Regions from separate parts of the Gorillibacterium sp. sgz306347 genome, predicted to be linked through region 3. Evidence: riboswitches for the same ligand, from Rfam matches in the RefSeq annotation. Region 3 holds a riboswitch; each other region holds the start of a gene.
What was found. A riboswitch is a leader RNA that binds a small molecule or an ion and turns the genes downstream of it on or off. The one in region 3 is predicted to bind cobalamin.

Region 1 (4,166 bases), on a different contig from region 3:
TCCGTTGGCCCAAAGCGCGCGCTTCTTCGGATTCTCCGTGATGAACGCCGATCAGCGCTTTCAGGCATTCGGCCAGGCCGATAAAGCCGATCGACAGGCTTCCGTGCTTCAGCACCTCGCGCAGCGTATCCTCGGGCCCCAGGTTCTCCGACCCGAGCCAGATGCCTTGGCCCATCAGGAAAGGAAAGTTTTTCACCTTTTTCGCGGCCTGAATCTCGTACCGTTCCAGCAACTGATTGACAACCAGGTCGAGCGACTGGTCCAGATCCGCAAAAAAGCCGTTGATGTCTCCCCTGTTTTTCAGCGCCAGCCGCGGCAGATTGACGGTGGTAAAGCTGAGGTTGCCCCGTCCGTGCGTAATTTCGTTCTCCGGATCGTATACGTTGCCGATCACCCGGGTACGGCAGCCCATATAAGCGATTTCCGTCTCCGGCCGGCCTTCTTTATAGTATTGCAGGTTAAACGGCGCATCGAGAAACGAGAAGTTCGGGAACAGCCGCTTGGCGCTGACCCTGCAGGCCAGCTGGAACAACGGGTAATTGGGGTCGCCGGCAGAATAATTGACGCCTTCCTTGACGCGGAAAATCTGGATCGGGAAAATCGGAGTTTCCCCGTTGCCAAGCCCCGCTTCGGTGGCAAGCAGCAGGCTTTCCATCACCAGCTGGCCTTCCGGGCTCGTATCCGTTCCGTAATTGATCGAGCTGAACGGAATTTGCGCTCCCGCGCGGCTGTGCATCGTGTTCAGGTTGTGAATAAACGCCTCCATCGCCTGGTACGTGCTGCGCTTCGTTTCCGCTTCCGCGTTCTCCAGCGCGAACCGCTGCGCCCGCTCGCTGACCGCACGGTCGCCGGTCAGCCTGGCCAGCGCCTTCAGCTCCGCTTCGGCATGCGCTTTGTCGCGCGCAAGACGGGGCTGCATCTCTTTTTCGGCGAGCTCGGCGATCAGTGCCGTAACGGCGCCCGTCAGCTTCGCGTCCGCCCCGTGCAGCAGCTCCAGCGCTTTAATCAGATGAGTGCGATAATGGCGGATATATGTTTTGGCGACGCCGGGGGCCATTCCGTAATCGAAGGATGGGATGCTTTGGCCGCCGTGCTGATCGTTCTGATTGGATTGAATCGCGATGCAGGCGAGGGCCGCATAGCTTTGGATGTCATTCGGCTCCCGCAATTCCCCGTGACCGGTTCCGAATCCGCCTTTAAACAGCTTGCCGATATCAATCTGGCAGCAGGTTGTGGTCAACGTCAAAAAATCCAGATCGTGAATATGAATGTCGCCTTCTTTGTGCCTGGCGGCGTGCTCCGGCTTCAACACAAACAATTCGTAAAACTGCTTCGCTCCCTCGGAGCCGTATTTCAGCATGGTTCCCATTGCCGTGTTGCCGTCGATGTTTGCGTTCTCACGCTTCAGGTCGCTGGCTTCCGCCTCGCGGTAGGTCAAGTCCTCATATACCTTCATGAGCCGGTTGCTCATTTCCCGCGCCCGGGTGCGCTCCGCCCGGTAAAGAATATAGGCTTTGGAGGTTCCCATCAGACCGGCCTTCATCAGGACCCGTTCTACCGTATCCTGAATCTCCTCCACCGGAGGAACCGGATGCTCGGATTCCCGTTTGCCCAGCTCGGCGGCCACCTGCTCGGCCAGCCGGCAGGATTCTTCATAGCCGGCCTCGCCGGTGGCGGAGGAAGCCTTCCAAATGGCTTGTCCGATCTTTTCAACAGCGAATGGGGCTTCCCGGCCGTCTCGTTTGCGAATCTTTGTGATCATATCAGCGCATCCCTTCCAAATATATCGTTCGGTTCAGTAGAAGCGGCTGCAAAAAAAAGGGAGCGCAAAGAGAGAGCCGCTTTCCATACGAAAGCGTGCCGGTCTTTGAATGGCTCCCTGTCCTCGCAGGGTCCTTCTTCCAGGCGGCGGGGCAGGTCTCCTGGCTTTGGCCTCGTCATCCCCGGAACGCCTTCCCGGCGCGACGGCCAGTGGCAACTTTATCCGGAGACTCTTCCATTACAGTGGCGGGACCGCACCGGTTTTGCACCGGCTTCCCTATTAAGCGGGCCGGTATCAGTAAACCGGCTTTTGCACCCCTTGCCATACAATATGTAGTTGCAGAGACGACATTACATCAATATATAGTCCAAGTCAATGCTGTTCGCAAAATCTCCCCACTTCGATTTTTTGCCCGGCTCCGGCCGAAAAAGCGGAAAAAGCCGCCCGGAAGCGCTCCCGCGCCCCTTTGCGGCCTTATCGTAAATATGGCAAAGACGTGAACGCATCAAGGCGTCCAAACGGCGTTATGTTTGTCCTTTCCGGTGTATTCGATTCGGGTCGGCGTCAGCTTCAAAATGACATAATCGGGATCGTCCGGGCCGGTGAACCACTTTTCCAGCTCCTTATTCCAAACCTTTTGTCGCAGCGATTCGTCCTTCGTGACCTCCGCTGTCGCTTCGATTTCCAGCAAATCTTTGCTGCCTCCGGCTTCATAACCGGCCAGCAGGCAGGCGTGCGGGTTCTCGCGCAGCTCTTCCACCTTGTGGGTTTTCCGGTCGGTGGCCAAATAAATATCGAGGCCTTCGTGGAAAATAGCCATATAACGGACTTTGGGCTTGTTTCCCTGCTCAATCGTACCGAAAGAGCCGAATTTGTTCTCGGAAAGCGCCCGGCCGATCGCTTGCTCCAGTTCCTGTTTCTCCACTTCCGTTCACTCCTCGTCTGATGGGGTCCACATGGCTGTCCATGCACTACCATTAGTGTACCCTGCGGGTCCGGAAATGAACCTTTTGCCGGGCCGGACGCCATGTCTTGACAAGGAAGAAAGAGGAACCTAAACTTGTGCAGAGTCCCAAAAGGAGGGTACCGGATGGATACGAAAAAAAGCAATTTGAAAGGGCTGGTCGCAGGACTCCTGCTGGCCATTCTGATGTCCGCCATGGACAACACCATCGTGGCGACCGCGATGGGGACTATCGTATCCCAGCTCGGCGGTTATGACCAGTTTGTCTGGGTGACATCGGCTTATTTGGTCACCACCATGGCGGGGATGCCAATCTTCGGCAAGCTTTCGGACATGTATGGCAGAAAGCGGTTCTTTCTGTTCGGACTGATTGTTTTCCTGATCGGGTCGGCTTTGTGCGGCGTGTCCCAAAGCATCGTCCAGCTCAGTCTGGCGCGCGCCTTGCAGGGGATCGGCGGCGGAGCTCTGATGCCGATTGCGTTCACGGTTATCTTCGATGTGTTTCCGCCCGAGCGCCGCGGCAAAATGACCGGCTTGTTCGGGGCGGTGTTCGGAGCATCGAGTGTCCTTGGCCCTTTGCTGGGCGCCTACATCACCGAATACATCAGCTGGCACTGGGTGTTTTACGTCAACCTGCCGCTCGGGCTGATCTCGCTTTTTCTGGTGCTTCGCTTCTATCACGAATCTCTGGAGCACCGCAAGCAAACGATCGACTGGTGGGGAGCGGCCCTTCTCATCGTTTCGGTGGTCAGTCTGATGTTCGCTTTGGAGCTTGGCGGGGACAAGCTGGCCTGGAACTCGCTTCCGATGATCGGGCTGTTTGTCTGCTTCGCGGTGTTTTTCGTGCTGTTTTTTGTAGCGGAGCTGCGGGCGGAGGAACCGATTCTTCCCTTTTGGCTGTTTAAGCGCCGGTTGTTTGCCGCCTCCCAGATTCTCGCCGTTCTCTACGGAGGCACCTTCATCATCCTGACGATTTTCATCCCGATTTTCGTCCAAGCCGTGTACGGCGGAACCGCGACGAACGCCGGCTTCGTGCTCACGCCCATGATGCTGGGCTCCGTGGCGGGCAGTGCCATCGGCGGAATTTTTCAAACCAAAACCAGCTACCGGAATCTGATGTACCTATCCGTGGTCTGCTTTTTCGCCGGCATGCTGCTCCTTTCCACGATTACCCCGGAGACGGAGCGTATTCTGCTTACGCTCTATATGATTTTGGCGGGCTTTGGCGTCGGCTTCTCCTTCTCGCTCCTGCCGGTCGCTTCCACCCATAACCTGGAAGCCCGGTACCGGGGCACCGCGAACTCGACCAACTCGTTTCTGCGTTCCTTCGGGATGACGCTCGGAATTACCATTTTCGGCGCAGTCCAAAGCTCCGTCTTCTCGGACCGGCTCAAGGACCTCTTCAGCGGCATGGCAGGAGGAGCGTCCGGCATGCCGGCG
Region 2 (4,166 bases), on a different contig from region 3:
CCTCGTTCTTGCTTGCTGCATAAGCGACAAAATCGGTAAAATGCGTGGTTTTGACGATCAGGTCGTCTCCGCTTTCGTAGGCATAAACAAGCTCGCCGCTTGCCGCGCCTTCCGGCTCGCCGGCGTATTTGGGTATTGCATGAGCTTCACCGTTTTCGAGGTACGCGGCACTGTGTCCGCCCAGGCCCGAAAATGTCAACGAAACCGCGCCGCTGAAGGTAATCCGCTCCGTGCCGCCCATCGCGACCGCGCGGGAGATTCCGTCCAGCTTGTAGCCTTCGGGAAGCGTCGGCGTGATTTTTTCGCGCAGTCCGGCATCCGTTAGTCCAGCCGTGGAAAACAAAGCCGCGCTGTAAACCGCATCGCCAACCGTTTGGGTGCCCGTCGGAATGGAGAGCGAAACGTTCCCCTTGGATGCGTAGATCGCCGGCAGGCTGCCCGCAGGCAGCCTTACGCTTACCTTGCCTGCCTTGTCCGCCGGAATAGCAATCGAAATTTGTTTGCCATCTGCCCCAGCGGGAATGGCGACGAAGTAGTCATGCTCGTTGTCGGGAACCTCTACAACCGGCTGGTCGCCTTCCGGCAGCGGAAGGCCAATCTCCGCACCCGGTCCTTCCCCTTCGCCCGGCTGCTGTGGCTGTCCTGGCTGCCCGCCCTCTCCCGGCTCTCCGGGCTGCCCCGGTCCGCCCGGAGCGGATACGTCCGACATGTCGTACAGACTGGGTTTCCCATTTACCAAACGGTCATAAGCGACGAGCGCATAAACGCTTTGGTCCGTGGCCATTCCGTTGGCCGCGCCCGATTTTATGTGGGAGAAGCCTCCGGAGGGCAAAGCAAAGCTCAAAAGCGCGTCAACAGCCGAAACGCCGTTTTTGACAAAACGCGGATCCGTATGCGGATCAATGCCAAGCTCCGTCAGCGCAACGATAACCTGCGCGATGCTTTCGGCGTTAACCGTCCCCCAGCTTGCAAAGCTGCCGTCCGCCTTCTGCGCGCCGGACAGCCACGCCACCGCCCGGTCGACCGCGCCGCGCACCGGCTCCTGCGTGTCATAGTAAGGCGCGAGGCTTTGGAGCGCCATTGCCGTGATGTCGGGGTCCGGGTTTGTGACCGACAAGGCCCAGCCGCCGGCGGCTTCCGTCCCCTTCTTGATCTCCTTGCTCACTATGTAGTCGATCAGCTTTTCCCGCGTTGTCTGGCTTGCAACGACGCTTACCTCGGGAATCTCATACGGCTTGCTGTTCAGCGCCAACAGCGCGTAAATCGGCCCGTTAATTCCCTGCTTTTGCACCGACGCGAAATCAGCCAGCTTCTCCAGCTGGTTGTACCCGCCGACATCGGCAACCTCCCGGTTCAGCGCGGTTAACGCCAGGATAAGCCGGGAGTATTCGGTATATTTATTGGTTCCGCCCAGATTGCCCTGCCTGGCCTGCACTTCCTGGACCACCTTGTCGTAATACCCGTCATAATACCCTTCCGGAACGGGATACCCCGCCCTCGCCAGCGCCAGCACCGTCCATTCCCCGTTGCCGGTGCCGAACTTGGGGGCGCTGACGGTCGAAACCAGATAGGCCAGGCTGCGGTCCAGCTGCTCCTTGGCCTGTCCATTCGCCGCTGCGGTACTCACGGCAAAAGAAGCCGCCGAAGCGGCTCCTCCTGCTTGGAATGCGGCCGAAGACAAGGCCGTGTTCAGATCGGTCAATGCTTGATCTACGCTCGTCTGGCTGCTTTCCATGTTGGATAAAGCGCTGTAGGCTTGCTGGTATGCGGCGTAAATGTCCGGATCGGCCAAAAGCGCCGCCTTGTTCGGACTGCTGTTGATTTCCGCCACCTTGGCGGTCAAAGCGTCTTTGTCGGCGGGGTCGATAACGGGCGGGCCCCAGTCCGCGCCCAGGTCCACGCCGTAGCCATATACGGTAAACTGGGTGCGGAACACGTCGCCGTCCGCCGGGTAGTAGTCCGCCATGCCGAAATTCGGGAAGGCGTCGTCGACGGTGTACATCCACCCTGCCATGCTGGTGTAGTCGAATTCGCCGAGCCAGTCCGGATCGGCCTTCGTGCCGATCGTGTCTCCGCCGCCCGTCACCATCGTCTGTATGTAGGCGGGGATTGCGAGCGAAGCCGTGGAGCTGTCGCGAATCTTGGAGAGATAAAAGCCGCTTGTGACCGTGCCGTAGTTCTGATAATTCCCGGTGCCCAGGACGCGCGTCAGAACGGCAGCCCCGTTTTCACCGGCATAAAAAGGAACGTTCACCGGTTCTACGGCGTACCCTTGTCCAAGCGTAAACTTTTCAACGGTAACGGTGATGTAACCGGCCGGCGTCGTCCGCGCCGTCTCTGCAAAAGCTTTGCTGACGGGAGCGGGGAGTACAGTGAAGAGAAGTCCGAGAATCAAAAGTAAGGCTGTCCAGCGTTTTCGGTTCATGCTTGATCGATTCCTCCTTTGGAAATTGCGCATTGGGTTGAAGCAGTCGGTTCGCGGAAGCTAGACTTCCGGCAAATCGGGCGGACTGTCAAACGCGCGCGGAGGATCGTCCCTCGAGAAGCAAAATTTCCGCATGCCAAATACACCTCTCCTATCCTTCGTAGAATGGTGAAAAGAAACAGGCAGGTATTCTGGCTTAAGGATCGTCACCCGTTGCAGCCTTCCCGGTTGTCCAGTGGCATGTTTGCAAGGATTCCCCTCTTACAGCGGCGGGACCGCGCGGGATTTGCACCCGGCTTCCCTTTTAACCAATTCCGGTTCAGTTTAGAAAACTGAATAATTGGCACCCGTTTCCTATTGGTCCTATCATAACCAATTATTTTCCATTTGTCATGCTTTTTCTTAAAAGAGTTCCGGGAACGGGGTCGCGAAGAGAGAGCAAACGTCGAAAAAAGGCCGGTTTCGCATGGCCTGGGCGATATGGTACGATAGGAAAACCAGCCGGCAAGGCAAGGAGGAAAAAAGCGAATGGCACCCCCTTGGAAGAAAAACATCGTGCTGTTTCTGGCCAGTCAAACCATTTCTTTGTTTGGCTCGTCGCTCGTTCAGTATGCTATCCTTTGGCACATCACGCTGACCACCAAATCCGGCTCCATGATGACCGTGATGATTCTGTGCGGCTTTTTGCCGACGCTGCTGCTTTCCCCTTTCGCCGGGGTTTGGGCGGACCGCTTCAACCGCAAGGTTTTGATCATGACGGCGGACACCGCGATCGCGCTCTCCACGCTGGTGCTTGCGGTTTTGTTCCTGCTCGGGTATGACGCGCTCTGGCTGCTTTTTCTGATTTCCGCTATCCGGGCGCTTGGAACGGGCGTGCAAACGCCGGCGGTCGGAGCCTTTGTGCCGCAGCTCGTTCCGGAAGACAAACTGCCCCGCGTGAACGGCGCGAATGGCAGCATTCAGGCGATGGTGACCCTGCTCGCCCCGATGGCAAGCGGGGCGCTGATGAACGCGGTGCCGATGGCGGTTATTCTGCTTATCGACGTGGCGACCGCCGCCGTGGGCGTGCTGACGCTGCTTTTGTTCCTCCGCGTTCCGGCCCACGCCAAGGCCGGGCAGCCGCAGGAGGCCGGCTATTTCGCCGACTTCCGCCTCGGCCTGCGGTACATTGCCTCCCACGCCTACATCAAGGCATTTTTCGTGTTCAGCGGGATCTTCTTTGTAATGGCGGCCCCGGTCTCCTTTTTGACGCCGCTTCAGGTTGCCCGGACCTTCGGAGAAGAGGTGTGGCGGCTGACCGCGATTGAAATCGCCTTTTCGATCGGCATGATGGGCGGCGGGCTGCTTTTTACGGTCTGGACGGGGTTCCGCAACAAAATCCACACCATGGCCGCCGCTTGCATGATCATGGGCGCGGGTACGCTGGCGCTCGGCGTGGCGCCGGTTTTCTGGCTTTACCTGCTGATCATGGGAGTCGTGGGAGTGGCGCTGCCGTTTTACAACACGCCCGCCAACGTGCTGCTGCAGCAAAGGGTGGAGCCCGATTTCATGGGCCGCGTGTTCGGCATCCTCGGGATGATCTCCAGCTCCATGATGCCCCTCGGCATGCTGGTGTTTGGACCGGCGGCCGACTATGTGGCGATCGAGTGGCTGCTGATCGGCACCGGCGCCGTGATGGCGGCGCTCGCCTTCCTGTTGATGGGCAACAAGCCGCTGCTGGAAGCGGGCATGCCCATGGGTG
Region 3 (4,166 bases):
GGGAGACGCGAAGGGCGGCTTTTCGTTTCCGCTCCGTCGCGGCGGGATGCCGCCACATGGAAGCGATCGCGCGGGCAATGTCCGGTTCCCGGGGCTCCGCCAAAACACCGGCCGTAGAATTGCGGACGAATTCCTTCAGGCCGCCCCGCTGTGTGGCGAGGAGCGGGACGCCGTTCGCCATCGCCTCCAACGCGACCAAACCGAACGATTCGTGCGAGCTCGGCACAACCACAGCTCCGTGTTTGCGGTACATTCGCTGCACCTCGGGCGGCGTTTTGAAGCCGGTCCAGATTACACTCCGTGCCGCCCCATGACGCCGGATATAACGGCGCAAGCGCCGTACATACAGCGCAGACCCCTTTCCGACGATGGTCAGCGACGCGGAAGGCCTTAATCTGCGGACGCGCACAAAGGCGCGTACCAGCGGCTCCACTCCTTTGGAGGGAATCAGCCGGCCCACAAACAAAAGCTTGCCCGGATTGACGCGGGCCGGCGGCTTGCCTTTTCGTACGCCATGCGGAATAACGGCGATTTTGCCGGCAGCCGCCGGAACCGTCTGGATGATTTCACTCCTCAGGGAGCGGCTTGGAACAGCGATGCGGTTGGCATTGCGCAGCAAAATCAGCTGCAGCCGTTTTGTAGCGACCCGAGAGGGAGAACCGGAAACGAGCGAGTGGCAGGAATAAATCAGGGGCGCCCGGAACAGTCTCCGGCATTCCAGGGCGGCGAGCGCAAATTCCAGGCTGTGAACCTGAATGGCGTCCGGACGCGGCAGGCCGGAACGGAGGGCATACCGGATGAGAGGGGAGGTGTAAAAGCTGCGGTTTTTCTCGCTGTAAAACGCAGGGAGGCCGGGCAGCCGGACGACGCGGAGAGACCCGCTTTTGCCGCTTGTTATCCAGCGCCCTTCTCCTCTGGTAAACAACGTGACCGAAAGGTTCCGGCGCACAAGCGATCTTGTCAGCTCCGTCGCGACCGTTCCGAGTCCTCCGATAATATGGGGTTGATACTCCAGTGTAAAAATCCAAATGTGCAGGGGGTTCGTTGCCTTCACCCGATCCCGCCTCCTTGTTTCGTCTGCGTTCAGTATATTCCGCAGACGGGGAGGCGGGTGGGGACTAGCGCAGGAGAGGCGAAAAAGGCGCAGCCGGTTTAGTCGACCGGCTTGCCGCGTTCCGCCGCCGAGCGCTCGGCTTCAAAAACGGCGTCTCCTTCGTCATTTTGCAGGTAGCGGTCGTATTCCTTTCCGCGTATGGCCCTTCGGTTGGCGCCGTCGATGTCGGTGGCGGCGAAATCGTCCATTTTCTGAACGCTGCCGTCTCCGTTGCCGCCGCCTTTCGAATCGGTATAGCGGAAGCGGTCGGGATCGTCGGCCATGGCCGGAGAATCGGAATTTCCATATTCCTCGACAATGCGCCAGGCGTCGTTGTCGTCCCGTTCGGCCTGCTCGGTCACGTAATGACGGTCCGTAACGCCGCGCCCAGGCACCATCACTTCTTCTTCGACCGGACGGCTGTCGGATACCTCCTGCATCTCGGAATGCTCCACGGTGAACCGGGTCCATGGAATCGCTTCAAGGCGCTCATACGGGATCGGTTCCCCGCTTTTCTCGCAGATGCCGTACGTGCCGTTGCCAACCCGTTCCAGAGCGGCCTCTACTTCGGCAAGCCGGGATTGCTCGGATTCATTCAGCGCCAGGTCCCGGCTTCGCTCGAAAAGCTCGGTCCCGGTGTCGCCCGGGTGGTTGTCCGCCGCCGTCAGCTCGCCGGTGGAATCCCGCAGCGACTCGTTCTCGTTTCGCTCTAGCTGGGCGTTCAGCTCGTTACGTTCCTCCTCCAGGCGGGTGCGCAGCGTTTTTATTTGATCTTCATTCAAATGTCTCATGGTGTCGAACCTCCCGTTGATAGGTTGAACGGCCGGCATGCAAGGTGTCCGGCCGCAGGCTTTCTACTTCTCTATTACCCGTCAAGGAGCTCCGCCAATCCTCGGGCGATGTGGACAAACGGGTTCCGAAAAGCTATGATAATAGGACAAGTTCATAACCGTTTCGGGCAAAGGTGCGGGTTTGGCTGTCGAACAAACCCGCTTAATAGGGAAGCCGGTGCGAATCCGGCGCGGTCCCGCCACTGTAAATGCCGAGCGGCTTTTCACACGCCACTGTTTCTGCCGGACGGGAAGGCGAAAAGCCGTGTTTGACGCATGAGCCAGGAGACCTGCCTTGCCCGGGTGTTTCTGATTCTTCGGGGGGTGGGATAAGAAACGATCGTATTCGCATGTCCATGCGCACCAATCCGCCACCTTCTTCAGAGGCGGTTTTTTTTGTGCCAATCTATCATTTTATGAAGAAAAGAGGCCTGAACGTTGAAACGAAATTCATCTGTTGTTGCACTTGTCCTGTCTTTTCTGCTGCTGCTTTCCGCCGCGCTGCCGGCCGGCGCATTCGCAGCCGAAGCCGCGGTAACCGCGGAAACCGGCGTATCGGTTGAAGAAGCCGTCTATTCCGCGGCGGACTCAATCACCAAAGGCGGCGTCGACTCCGATTGGGAAGCCGTCGGACTGTCCCGGCTCGGCGCGGACGTTCCCGCCGGTTACGTTTCCAAGCTGGAAGCGTCCGTGAAAGAGGCCAAAGGCCAATACGGCAGGGTTACCGACGCCGCGCGCACGGTACTGGCACTCACGGCGCTCGGCAAGAACGCGGCCGATTACGCGGGTTACAATCTGATCGCCGGTCTTGCGGATCATGCCAAGATGACGAATCAGGGTCTAAACGGGCCTTTGTATGCGCTGGTCGCTTTGGATGCGGGCGGGTATGAGATTCCGCAGGGAGCCGCCTGGACCCGCGACAAGCTGATCGCGTACGTTCTGGATGCTCAATTGGCCGACGGAGGCTTCTCCTTTACGGGCGACGCAAGCGATCCCGATCTGACCGCTTTTGCGCTGACGGCGCTTGCGCCTTACAAAGACCGCCCGGCCGTGAAAGCAGCGGCCGACAAGGCGGTTGCGCTGCTCGCCAAGACGCAAAACGCGCAGGGCGGCTACACGACCTGGGGCACGGAAAGCAGCGAAACCGTTGCGCAGGTCATCATCGGCCTGACGGCACACGGCATAGACCCGACGGAAGCCCGGTTCACCAAGGGCGGCGTCAGTCTGGTGGACAAGCTGCTGACCTTCCGCGACGACAAAGGCAGCTTCCGTCATGAGCTCTCCGGCGAGGCGGATGTCATGGCGACCGAGCAGGCGCTTCAAGCGCTTGTCGCTTACAAGCTCTTTGAAGCAGGCGGCGGCCGCCTGTACGATTTTGCTCCGGCTCCGGTCATTCGGGTGGAGGGCGACAAGGCCGGTTCCGCGTTCTCCGGCTCCGTCAAGGCGGCAAATGTGCTGGACGGCTTGAAGGAACTGACCACGGCCCAAAACAAAGCGCTTGTCGTTGAAGAAATGGCGTACGGTCCTTTTGTAAAGTCGATCAGCGGACTGGAATCCGGCGTATACGGAGGCTATGACGGCTGGATGTTCGCGGTGATCCGCGACGGAAACTGGATTTTCCCATCTGTCGGGATGAACCAGTTTGCACTGGAAAAAGGCGATGAAACGGTCGTTTACTATGGCGGCGGAGACACGCAAGTTGTCCAAGCCGTATACGCAACCCCTGCGGCACCGCAGGCCGGCAAGCCATTTACGGTTACCGTTACGAAAGCAACACTTGACTGGGAAAGTGGAAAAACGGTGGAAACGCCTGCTGCCGGCGTACAAGTCGCCATTGGTGCTGCCACTGCGATCACCGACGCCAGCGGCAAAGCCGGCTTCTCTTCCGTACCCGCCGGAAAACATACGGTTACCGTGAGCGGCTACCGGACGGGCGATGCTCCTTCTGTTGTGCGTAAACAAACCGGTCTGATTGTAAAACCGGCGCAAAGCTTCGCCGATCAAAAGGAAGTCTCCGTTTGGGCTTCCGTATATGTGGACCAGGCCTATATGAATGGTCTGATGGTCGGAACGGGCGTAAACGAGCTGCGGTTCTCACCGAAAAAAGCAATAACCCGGGCCGAATTTGCCACGCTGCTGTTGAAGCTGCTGAATGAGCAGCCGAATCCGAACGCGAAGCAAAGCTTTACGGATGTCGCTCCCGGGACCTGGTATTACGGCTACGTCATGAAGGCGAAGGAGCT
Region 4 (4,166 bases), on a different contig from region 3:
TACGTGCGGGTTTCGATCGTATCGACAACCGGCATGACGCTGGATGTTGCGTTTTGAATATAGGAAATGCTTTGCGTCGGCGCGATGGCAAGCCGGTAAGCGTGATACAGGCCGTGCTCGCGAACCTGGTCGCGGAGGGCGGCCCATTCCGCAGGCCCGGGCAGCGCCATGCCCCCGAACAGCTCCTGGACGCGGCTGGAAACCGGGCGGTAATCGTGCTCCAGGTAACGGGTGAAGTAGGTTCCTTTGGCATATTCGGACTGCGCAAAGCCGGCAAATGTTTCTTTCCGCTCCCGCGCGATTTCCATGCTCTTCTCCAGCGAGTAAAAGTTGACCGCCATAAAGAAGGCGCGGGCGAATTCGCGGGCTTCCTCTGAATCGTAGGCAATCCGGTTTTTCGCCAGGTAGCCGTGCAGATTCATCGCCCCGAGGCCGACGGAATGAAGCTCCGCGTTTGCCTTGACGATGCCGGGGGCGTTTTTGATCCGGGTCATATCGCTGACCGCCGTCAGGGCAATCATGCCTTCGCGGACGGAGTCGCGGATTTTGCCGTTGTCCATGACGTTCGCGATGTTCAGCGAAGCCAGGTTGCAGCTGATGTCGCGGCGGATGATGTCGTCCTCGTGATAGTCGCCGATTTCCGACGTTTCCTGCAGCTGATAAATTTCGGTACACAGGTTGGACATTTTGATTTGGCCGATGTCCTTCAAGGCGTGATTCCGGTTGGCGTTCGATTTGTTCATGATATACGGGTACCCGGACTCCAGCTGAATCATGGCGATTTTGGTCAGCATGTCGCGGGCGCTCATAACGGTTTTGCGTTTCACCTTGTCATTGGCCAGAAGCTCGTCGTACATTTCGTCCATGTCCATGTCGTCCAGATGGCGGCCGTATTCCCGGTAGACCGAATAGGGGGCGAATACAACGTGCGGTTTGTTCTCCTCCGCCAGCCGGTAAAACACATCCGGCACGATAAGGCCGATGGAGAGCGTCTTCAGACGGGTTTTCTCGTCGGCGTTGATCTTTTTGCTGTCCAGAAACTCCATGACGTCCCAGCCGAAAATGTTGTAATAGGCCGCTCCCGAGCCTTTGCGCTGGCCCATCTGGTCGGCATAGGAGAATGCGTCCTCCATGAGCTTCAGCACCGGCATGATGCCTTTGGCCGCGCCTTCGACGCCTTTGATCGGCTCGCCGCGCCCGCGCAGCTTGGACAGGTTGACCGCGACCCCGCCGCCGACCTTGGAAAGCTGCATGCAGGTGGACAGGCAGTAGTTGATCGAATTCAGCGAATCGTCCATTTCGAGCAGGAAGCAGGAGACCATTTCGCCGCGGCGGCTTTTGCCGGCGTTCAGGAACGTGGGCGTAGCCGGCTGCACGCGCTGCTCCATGAAGGAAACGGCAAGCGTGCGCGCGGTTTCGGCATCGCCTCGGCCGAGATGCAAAGCGACCGCCGCCGCCCGGTCGGGCAGCTGCTCCAGATACAGCGATTTGTCATTGCTCTTCATCGCGTAGTCGGTGTAAAACTTGGATGCCGCCATATAGGAAGCATAGGTGAACGGCACTTCATGGGCGGCGCGGAAGACGCTCTCAATCTCTTCGCCCGTGTACTGCCGGCGGAAGTCCTCGTAGTAATCATGCTCAATCATGTAGACGACCTGCTCCAGATAGCTGCCGAACGTAAGGCTGCGCTCGCGCACCTCCTCCAGAAACGCCTCAACCGCTTCTTTATCCTTTTCCAGACGATAGAAGCCGTCCGGTCCGTCCGGTCCCTTTTGCATCAACTGGTTATTTAACTGAATGTACCGCAAGCTTCTCCAGCTCCTCCCGAAATCGTTTGATGTCGCCGGCGGTTCCCGCCAGCTCGAATTTATGCAGTACCGGCACGCCGTACTCCGTCGAAATGGTATCCGCGCTTTTCGCGAACCCGTGCCCCCAGTTGCGGTTTCCGCTCGCTGCAACGCCGCGCAAGAGCCCTCCGTTTTTCTCCAGAAACACCCGGGTGCGGGGCGGAATCTGGCCGAACCCGGTTGTATAGGTTACCAGCGCGAACGGCTCGGATACCTGCGTGTCGTCTCCAATCTGAACGGAAGGGAGCCCGAGCTTTCCGGCGAAGCGGCGGACGTTGCCGGTTTTGGAATCGTAAACGACGAGCATGCGATCACCTCTTTGTGTATGTACCTTGCGCTTCAACCCGTGTGCGCAATGAAAAAGGGGGCACCCGGACGGTCGGCACGGGTGCGCCCCTATGTGGTCTGCGGCCAAACGCAGAACGATAGCGGATCGCGACACCGGCCCATTCTCCGTGGGCGTGCAAGGTGTTTGCAAACGGGCAGGTCTCCTGGCTCAGGCTTCTGCGCAGCGTTCGCCTTCCCGGATTCATCGGACGAATCCAGTGGCGTCTCGAACGGCTGCTCGGCCTTCACAGTGGCGGGACCGCGCCGGCTTTGACCGGACTTCCCTATTAAGCCTCTACTCTATCTATAAGAGAAAGGCACCCGTTTGAATCAATATCTTGTGATAATGATTAAAATAACTCGATATATAGTGCTTGTCAAATCTTTTTTTGTCAAGTCTGTGAAGTCGAAAGGGGAATATGCTACCATGGGTGCAGAACCGTGTATGATCTTCCGCGGCCGCCGTTTGGCTCGCCGTTCGTAAACTTGATCCCCGGGGTGCAGGCATGCTGAAATTCAACGACATTTACTCGGTTGTCTCCATTGCAAACTTGATTCTGGCTGCGTTTGTTGTGTTTTGGGAACGCAAGAAGCCGGAAACGACCTGGGCCTGGGTGATGGTGCTGCTGTTTTTGCCCGGCGTCGGGTTTGTGCTGTATCTGATCCTCGGCCAAACCATGAGCCGTCGCAAAATATACAAAATCCAGGAGGCCACCCAGAACGGGCTGGAGCGACTGATAGAAGGGCAGCGGCGCATTTTCCGCGAAAGCCGCATCAAGTTCAACGATCCGATCGCCGCCGATTACCTGGACATGATCTACATGAACCTGACCAGCAGCTATGCTTTTTACACGCAGGACAACGAGGTCAGCGTATATACGGAGGGCAACGAAAAATTCGCGGCGCTTCTGCGGGATATTGCACAGGCCAAGCATCACATTCACCTGATGTACTACATCGTGCGCAACGACGAGATCGGACAGACGGTCATCAACGCCCTGGCGGCCAAAGCGGCGGAAGGGGTGGAGGTGCGCTTTCTGTACGACGACATCGGCAGCTCCTGGCTGCCCCGGCGGTTCTTCCGGCCGCTTCTCGAAGCGGGCGGAAAGGCGGCGGCTTTTTTCCCGTCCCGCATCCCGTACCTGAACTTCCGGCTCAACTACCGGAACCACCGGAAGCTCGCCATCATCGACGGGGAGATCGGCTACATCGGCGGGCTGAACATCGGGGACGAATACCTCGGCCGCAAAAAGCGCTTCGGCTTTTGGCGCGACACGCATCTTCGGGTGCAGGGCAGCGCGGTGGCCCAGATGCAGGCACAGTTTTTTCTCGACTGGAACCTGGCTTCCCCCGACAAGCTGGCCGGAGGCGAACCTTATTATCCCATGAACGAATACGGCGGAAACGTCGGCATCCAGATCGTCTCCAGCGGACCCGAAAACGAATTGGACCAGATCCACAACGGCTACCTCAAAATCATCCATTCGGCCAAAAAATACGTCTACGTGCAGACCCCTTATCTGGTGCCGGATGAAAGTTTGTTAACGGCGTTAAAGATGGCCGCCCTGTCCGGGGTCGATGTCCGGATCATGATCCCGAGCTTCCCCGATCACAAAATGGTGTACTGGGCCACCCGGTCCAACCTGGGGGATCTGCTGGCGCTCGGCGTCAAATGCTATCTTTACGAGAAAGGCTTTCTTCACGCCAAAATGATTGTAGCCGACGGGAAAATCGCTTCCGTGGGCACCGCCAATCTGGACATCCGCAGCTTCAGCCTGAATTTTGAGGTCAACGCGTTTTTGTACGACACCCACACGGCGGATCTGCTTGCGCGCACATTCGAGGATGACATGCGGGTCAGCTCGGAAATGACGCCGGAGCGGTATCGCAGCCGGTCCACCTGGAGCCGGATCAAGGAATCGTTTGCCCGTTTGCTATCACCCATTCTGTGAAGCCGAATGGGAGTTTTTTAGGCGAATATGGTTACATAAT

Region 1: it holds a riboswitch for cobalamin, as region 3 does, so the genes downstream of both, AC6I6H_RS13315 (anaerobic ribonucleoside triphosphate reductase) here and AC6I6H_RS10610 (S-layer homology domain-containing protein) in region 3, are expected to answer to the same signal.
Region 2: it holds a riboswitch for cobalamin, as region 3 does, so the genes downstream of both, AC6I6H_RS16960 (S-layer homology domain-containing protein) here and AC6I6H_RS10610 (S-layer homology domain-containing protein) in region 3, are expected to answer to the same signal.
Region 4: it holds a riboswitch for cobalamin, as region 3 does, so the genes downstream of both, nrdI (class Ib ribonucleoside-diphosphate reductase assembly flavoprotein NrdI) here and AC6I6H_RS10610 (S-layer homology domain-containing protein) in region 3, are expected to answer to the same signal.

What each region holds. Positions count from the first base shown of each region.
Region 1 covers NZ_JCAPET010000022.1:63,412-67,577, reverse strand. Annotated here, with positions in the region: gene AC6I6H_RS13315 (anaerobic ribonucleoside triphosphate reductase) at 1-1,762, opposite strand, end outside; cobalamin riboswitch at 1,896-2,096, opposite strand; gene AC6I6H_RS13310 (pyridoxamine 5'-phosphate oxidase family protein) at 2,268-2,687, opposite strand; gene AC6I6H_RS13305 (MDR family MFS transporter) at 2,853-4,166, shown strand, end outside.
Region 2 covers NZ_JCAPET010000035.1:10,562-14,727, reverse strand. Annotated here, with positions in the region: gene AC6I6H_RS16960 (S-layer homology domain-containing protein) at 1-2,425, opposite strand, end outside; cobalamin riboswitch at 2,590-2,791, opposite strand; gene AC6I6H_RS16955 (MFS transporter) at 2,954-4,166, shown strand, end outside.
Region 3 covers NZ_JCAPET010000016.1:33,166-37,331, forward strand. Annotated here, with positions in the region: gene AC6I6H_RS10600 (glycosyltransferase family 4 protein) at 1-1,054, opposite strand, end outside; gene AC6I6H_RS10605 (TraR/DksA C4-type zinc finger protein) at 1,153-1,884, opposite strand; cobalamin riboswitch at 2,038-2,235, shown strand; gene AC6I6H_RS10610 (S-layer homology domain-containing protein) at 2,362-4,166, shown strand, end outside.
Region 4 covers NZ_JCAPET010000045.1:22,406-26,571, reverse strand. Annotated here, with positions in the region: gene nrdE (class 1b ribonucleoside-diphosphate reductase subunit alpha) at 1-1,808, opposite strand, end outside; gene nrdI (class Ib ribonucleoside-diphosphate reductase assembly flavoprotein NrdI) at 1,786-2,154, opposite strand; cobalamin riboswitch at 2,312-2,514, opposite strand; gene cls (cardiolipin synthase) at 2,681-4,126, shown strand.